2 regions of the Tissierella sp. QWL-11 genome follow, and region 1 is predicted to be linked to the other one. Evidence: a T-box and tRNA genes for the amino acid it is inferred to sense, from the RefSeq annotation. Region 1 holds a T-box; the other holds one or more tRNA genes.

Region 1 (3,386 bases):
CAAACATGTTGCAGATTGAGTTTTTGGAAATGCTATTACATCTCTTATATTTTCACTGTTTGTAAGGGTCATAATCAATCTATCAAGTCCATATGCAATACCTCCATGAGGTGGTGCTCCATATTTAAAAGCTTCTAGTAAAAATCCAAACTTTTCTTCTGCTTCTTCTTTTGTAAAACCTAGAGCCTTAAACATTTTACTTTGAAGTTCACTGTTATTTATCCTTATACTTCCTCCACCCATCTCATCTCCATTTATGACTATATCATAAGCCTTAGCTCTTACATTTTCAGGATGAGTTTCTAATATTTCTATATCATCTTCCATAGGACTTGTAAAAGGATGATGCTTAGCTACATATCTATTCTCTTCTTCATCATATTCAAACAATGGGAATTCAGTAATCCAAACTAAATTTATCTCATTTTTATCTATTATATCTAGTCTCTTAGCAATTTCATTTCTTAAATTTCCAAGTGCTTGATATACTATAGAATCTTTATCAGCTACAAATAGTAATAAATCTCCTTTTTCTCCATTCATTCTATTTAAAATATTGTCTTTCTCTTCCTCACTTAAAAACTTAGCAATAGGAGAAGTTATACCTTCTTCAGTAATCTTCATCCAGGCTAATCCCTTTGCTCCATAAGTCTTTGCAAATTCTTCTAAGGAAGATATATCCTTCCTAGTGAAACTATCTGCATATCCCTTTGCATTTATCCCTCTAATGCTTCCACCATTGTTAATAGTTGATGCAAATACTTTAAACTCACTATTTTTAACTAAGTCTGAAATATTGACTAATTCAAATCCAAATCTTAAATCAGGCTTATCTAATCCATATTTTCCCATTGATTCTTTATAAGTCATTCTCTTGATTGGAAGTTCTATTTCTATCCCTTTTAATTCTTTGAATAATTTATATAGAAATTTTTCATTTACTTTTATTATGTCTTCTACATCTACAAAGCTCATTTCAACATCTATTTGTGTAAACTCAGGTTGTCTATTCGCTCTTAAATCCTCATCTCTAAAACATTTTACTATTTGGAAGTATCTATCCATACCTGATACCATCAGCAGCTGTTTCATTATCTGTGGTGATTGGGGTAAAGCATAAAATTCTCCTGGATTGACTCTACTTGGCACTAAATAATCCCTTGCTCCTTCTGGTGTTGGTTTTGTAAGCATGGGAGTTTCAATTTCATGAAATCCATTTTCATAAAAGAAATCTCTAATAACTTTAGCAGCTCTAGATCTTAATTTCAAATTCTCCTGCATAAATGATTTTCTCAAATCTAAATATCTATATTTAAGCCTCATAGATTCTGATACACTGTCATCATCTTTAATATATATAGGTGGAGTCTCAGATTCGTCTAATATTCTAAGTTCTTTTGCTAATACTTCCACTTCTCCTGTAAGGATATCCTTATTTATAGACTGTCTCTCCCTTACTTCTCCTCTAATTGCTATAACATACTCTGATTTTAATTTATTTGCCTTTTCTAGTATTTCTTCATCTAAAGTATCATCAAATACTATCTGAGATATTCCTGATGTATCCCTTATATCTAAAAATATCAAAGAACCTAAGTTTCTAGATCTTTGTACCCATCCCATAAGTATTACTTCTTTTCCTATATCCTTTTTTCTCAAATCTCCACACATATTGGTTCTTCTTAAATTTCCCATTGTCTGTATCATAATCTTCCTCCTTTAAAAAAATATAAACCTCTCATCTCTGAAATTCAGGGACGAGAGGTTAACTCGCGGTGCCACCCTAATTAGGCAATCCTCACTTAATTTTATAACGCATATATGCGAACAATCATTACAATTGTTTGCTCTAAGATGTCTAGATTAAATATTAGTATCAGGTCCCACCTTTCCTGACTCTCTAAAACTAAGGGATTTAATCTCTTTTCTTATCTAAGCAGTATATTCGATTTTAATAATTATAAAACATATTGTAGTTTATGTCAAGAGACTAAGCTCTAGCTAATCCTGAATCCTTTGCAGCTTTTTTAACTGCCTCTGCAACTTTTTCTGCTACTTCTTTATTTAAAGCATTAGGTATTACAAATTCTTCAGAAAGATCTTTTTCATCTACCATGTCTGCTATAGCATAAGCTGCCGCAATATTTATAGTGTTATTTATATCACTTGCTCTAACATCTAATACTCCTCTAAATATTCCCGGGAAAGCCAATACATTATTTATCTGATTTGGAAAATCAGATCTACCAGTACCTACCACTCTAGCTCCTGCATCCTTTGCATCATCAGGAAATATCTCAGGTGTTGGGTTTGCCATTGCAAATATTATAGAATCTTTATTCATAGATCTTACCATATCTTTGTCTACCACATTACCTGCAGAAACTCCAATAAACACATCTGCTCCTACCATAGCATCCCTTAAACTTCCTCTTTTGTCTTCTTTATTAGTTATCTCCGCTAATTCTTCTTTTACACTATTATTTGTAGGAGAGTTTTTGTATATAATTCCTTTTCTATCACACATAATTACATTTTTAACACCTAATCCTAAAAGCATTTTTACTATAGCTCCACCTGCTGCACCACTTCCGTTTACTACAACTTCTATATCTTCTATTTTTTTGTCTACAACTCTTAATGCATTTATAAGACCAGCACTTACTACTACAGCTGTCCCATGTTGATCATCATGGAATACAGGTATATCTAGTTCTTCTTTTAATCTTTTTTCAATTTCAAAACATCTAGGAGCAGATATATCTTCAAGATTTATTCCTCCAAAAGTAGGTGATATTCTCTTTACAGTTTCAACAATTTCGTCTACATCTTTAGTATCAAGTAGTATTGGAATTGCATCTACATCCCCAAATTCTTTGAATAATATAGACTTGCCTTCCATTACAGGCATGGCAGCTTCAGGTCCTATATCTCCAAGTCCTAAAACTGCAGTTCCATCGGTAATTACTGCTATCAAATTACCCTTTGCTGTATATCTGTAAACATTTTCCCTATCCTCATTTATCTTCCTACATGGTTCAGCTACTCCAGGAGTATAAGCTATACTTAAATCATCTCTTGTTTCAACTTTCACTTTAGAAATAACTTCAACCTTACCTTTGTTTTTTTCATGCATTTGTAAACTCAATTCTGAATAATTCAATCTTATCATCCTTTCTTTGGTTAAAATACATTAATTAAGTATTATGTATAAATACATTAGTTATAATTACACATTTATTATATCAAATTTAAAAACTTTATCAAGATATTATCAAACTTAAAACCCATACTTATATTATGTATGGGTTTCTAATCTTTTCATCACCTATAGTTGAATTATCTCCATGCCCCGGTAAAACTATAGTATCATCTTCTAGTGTTAA
Region 2 (3,386 bases), 480 kb from region 1:
GAACCACCGACCTCACGCTTATCAGGCGTGCGCTCTAACCACCTGAGCTACAGGCCCTAAAGTCTAATTCTATGGCAGGGGTGGCAGGATTTGAACCCACGGCATTCGGTTTTGGAGACCGACGTTCTACCACTGAACTACACCCCTATTTTTTTAATTTGGTGCCCAGAGCCGGAATCGAACCAGCGACACGTAGATTTTCAGTCTACTGCTCTACCGACTGAGCTATCTGGGCTAAAAATGAAACTTTTTCATTATCACTCTGCTTATATGTAGATAAAAAAAAATGGTGGGCCTTCAGGGACTCGAACCCCGGACCTACCGGTTATGAGCCGGGCGCTCTAACCAACTGAGCTAAAGGCCCCAATATATTATGGGCAACTTCAAATATCCACCTTGTTTTTACGAGAAGTGTTAATGGCGGAGAAGGAGGGATTTGAACCCTCGCGCCCCGTGAAGGACCTACTCCCTTAGCAGGGGAGCCTCTTCAGCCACTTGAGTACTTCTCCATCTTTGGCGGAGAGGGTGGGATTCGAACCCACGTGGGCTTGCACCCTAACGGTTTTCAAGACCGCCCCGTTATGACCACTTCGGTACCTCTCCAGGTATTAGAAAACTAAAATTTGTCTATGGCTTTAGACAAATTATGGTGATCCATCGGGGATTCGAACCCCGGACACCCTGATTAAAAGTCAGGTGCTCTACCGGCTGAGCTAATGGATCATGAAAATGCATTACTAAAAAATCATATTTATTTGGCTGGGGTGACAGGACTCGAACCTGTGGAATGCTAGAGTCAAAGTCTAGTGCCTTACCGACTTGGCTACACCCCAATAATGGCGCGCCTAGGAGGATTCGAACCCCCGGCACATGGATTAGAAGTCCATTGCTCTATCCTGCTGAGCTATAGGCGCATAATTAATAAAATGTTTTTATTGGAGCGGGTGAAGGGGATCGAACCCTCGCAACCAGCTTGGAAGGCTGGGGCTCTACCACTGAGCTACACCCGCATGGTATAATGGTGGAGGAGACTGGATTTGAACCAGTGAAAGCAGAGCTAACGGATTTACAGTCCGTCCCCTTTAGCCACTTGGGTACTCCTCCCTATGTAGTATCTAAATGATACTACTATTATTTTGTTGGAGCTGGCAAGAGGACTTGAACCCCCGACCTACTGATTACAAGTCAGTTGCTCTACCAACTGAGCTACGCCAGCATAATTTAAAATGGCGACCTGGAAGGGACTCGAACCCTCGACCTCCAGCGTGACAGGCTGGCATTCTAACCAACTGAACTACCAGGCCGCGAATAATACTAAATTAATGGTGGGCACAACAGGGCTCGAACCTGTGACCCCCTGCTTGTAAGGCAGGTGCTCTCCCAACTGAGCTATGCGCCCATTAATTATATAAAGTTTTAAAATGGTGACCCCACGGGGATTCGAACCCCGGATACCGCCGTGAAAGGGCGATGTCTTAACCGCTTGACCATGGGGCCATACAATTAATAAGTATTTTATAAAGATTTTTGGTTGCACTCATAGAGTACTACTATCTTAAAAGAGTTTTTATGGTTGCGGGAGCAGGATTTGAACCTACGACCTCCGGGTTATGAGCCCGACGAGCTACCAGACTGCTCCATCCCGCGATATGTGGCACACTTAATCTTACTTTAAGTAAAACTTGGTGCCGGAGACCGGAATCGAACCGGTACGACCTTTTAAGGGTCGCAGGATTTTAAGTCCTGTGCGTCTGCCAGTTCCGCCACTCCGGCCCTTCAATTTATACTATGGCTCTCAGGGTGGGACTCGAACCCACAGCCTACCGGTTAACAGCCGGTTGCTCCACCATTGAGCTACCTAAGAATGCAGTTTCGCAACTCAAATTTGTTCACTTCCTACGGTCGTGCAAATTTGGTGCTCATTGCCTTTAACCTACCTACAATTCGCTTTTGCTCATTGGGTTAGGTTATAAAGCCCGGCGACTTCCTACTCTCCCAGGGCGTTGCCACCCAAGTACCATCGGCGTTAAGAGGCTTAACTTCTGTGTTCGGTATGGTTACAGGTGTGTCCCTCTTGCTATCGTCACCAGACGAAAACTACTTAGCAATTTATCTTTGATCATTATTTGGTCAAGTCCTCGACTTATTAGTATCTTTTAGCTTCAAGTATTACTACTCTTTCACCTTAGACCTATCTACCAGGTGGTCTTCCTGGAGTCTTACTCTATTGATGGGAAATCTTATCTTGAGGGGGGTTTCGTGCTTAGATGCCTTCAGCACTTATCCCTTCCAAACTTAGCTACTCAGCCATGCCTCTGGCGAGACAACTGATACACCAGCGGTTTGTCCATCCCGGTCCTCTCGTACTAAGGACAGCTCCTCTCAAATTTCCTACGCCCACGACGGATAGGGACCGAACTGTCTCACGACGTTCTGAACCCAGCTCGCGTGCCTCTTTAATGGGCGAACAGCCCAACCCTTGGGACCTACTCCAGCCCCAGGATGAGACGAGCCGACATCGAGGTGCCAAACCTCCCCGTCGATGTGAACTCTTGGGGGAGATAAGCCTGTTATCCCCGGGGTAGCTTTTATCCGTTGAGCGATGGCCCTTCCACGCGGTACCACCGGATCACTAAGTCCAACTTTCGTTACTGCTCCACTTGTAGGTGTTGCAGTTAAGCTTCCTTTTGCCTTTACACTCTTCGCACGATTTCCGACCGTGCTGAGGAAACCTTTGAGCGCCTCCGTTACTCTTTAGGAGGCGACCGCCCCAGTCAAACTGCCCAACTGACAGTGTCCCTATACCAGATAATGGTACCAGGTTAGAATTCTAGCCTAACAAGAGTGGTATCCCACATTTGACTCCACCAAGACTAGCGTCCTGGTTTCTTAGTCTCCCACCTATTCTGTACATGTTATGCCAAAATCCAATGTCAGCCTGCAGTAAAGCTCCACGGGGTCTTTCCGTCCTGTCGCGGGTAACACGCATCTTCACGTGTACTACAATTTCACCGGATCCTTTGTTGAGACAGTGCCCAAGTCGTTGCACCTTTCGTGCGGGTCGGAACTTACCCGACAAGGAATTTCGCTACCTTAGGACCGTTATAGTTACGGCCGCCGTTTACTGGGGCTTAAGTTCTAAGCTTCGGATTACTCCTAACTCTTCCCCTTAACCTTCCAGCACCGGGCAGGTGTCAGCCCCTATACTTCGTCTTTCGACTTAGCAGAGACTTGTGTTTTTGGTAAACAGTCGCTTGGGCCTATTCACTGCGGCCAGATGATCTTTCGATTGTGCAATCTATCCTTCTCTGGCACCCCTTCTCCCGAAGTTACGGGGTCATTTTGCCGAGTTCCTTAACAAAGGTTCTTCCGCTCGTCTTAGGATT

What was found. A T-box is a leader RNA that pairs with one kind of tRNA and senses whether it is charged. The one in region 1 lies ahead of aspS (aspartate--tRNA ligase), so its partner is inferred to be a tRNA-Asp.
Region 2: it encodes a tRNA-Asp, which carries the amino acid that the T-box ahead of aspS (aspartate--tRNA ligase) is inferred to sense. The anticodon was not compared.

What each region holds. Positions count from the first base shown of each region.
Region 1 is NZ_CM178750.1:1,426,463-1,429,848, reverse strand. It holds gene aspS (aspartate--tRNA ligase) at 1-1,707, opposite strand, end outside; T-box leader at 1,751-1,944, opposite strand; gene AC4PG3_RS06825 (NAD(P)-dependent malic enzyme) at 1,991-3,163, opposite strand; gene AC4PG3_RS06820 (MBL fold metallo-hydrolase) at 3,294-3,386, opposite strand, start outside.
Region 2 is NZ_CM178750.1:1,907,926-1,911,311, forward strand. It holds tRNA gene AC4PG3_RS09320 (tRNA-Ile) at 1-57, opposite strand, end outside; tRNA gene AC4PG3_RS09325 (tRNA-Trp) at 73-147, opposite strand; tRNA gene AC4PG3_RS09330 (tRNA-Phe) at 160-235, opposite strand; tRNA gene AC4PG3_RS09335 (tRNA-Ile) at 288-364, opposite strand; tRNA gene AC4PG3_RS09340 (tRNA-Ser) at 419-509, opposite strand; tRNA gene AC4PG3_RS09345 (tRNA-Ser) at 515-603, opposite strand; tRNA gene AC4PG3_RS09350 (tRNA-Lys) at 648-723, opposite strand; tRNA gene AC4PG3_RS09355 (tRNA-Gln) at 757-833, opposite strand; tRNA gene AC4PG3_RS09360 (tRNA-Arg) at 838-914, opposite strand; tRNA gene AC4PG3_RS09365 (tRNA-Gly) at 937-1,010, opposite strand; tRNA gene AC4PG3_RS09370 (tRNA-Tyr) at 1,020-1,104, opposite strand; tRNA gene AC4PG3_RS09375 (tRNA-Thr) at 1,141-1,216, opposite strand; tRNA gene AC4PG3_RS09380 (tRNA-Asp) at 1,228-1,304, opposite strand; tRNA gene AC4PG3_RS09385 (tRNA-Val) at 1,324-1,399, opposite strand; tRNA gene AC4PG3_RS09390 (tRNA-Glu) at 1,423-1,497, opposite strand; tRNA gene AC4PG3_RS09395 (tRNA-Met) at 1,571-1,647, opposite strand; tRNA gene AC4PG3_RS09400 (tRNA-Leu) at 1,684-1,773, opposite strand; tRNA gene AC4PG3_RS09405 (tRNA-Asn) at 1,790-1,864, opposite strand; rRNA gene rrf (5S ribosomal RNA) at 1,975-2,091, opposite strand; rRNA gene AC4PG3_RS09415 (23S ribosomal RNA) at 2,127-3,386, opposite strand, start outside.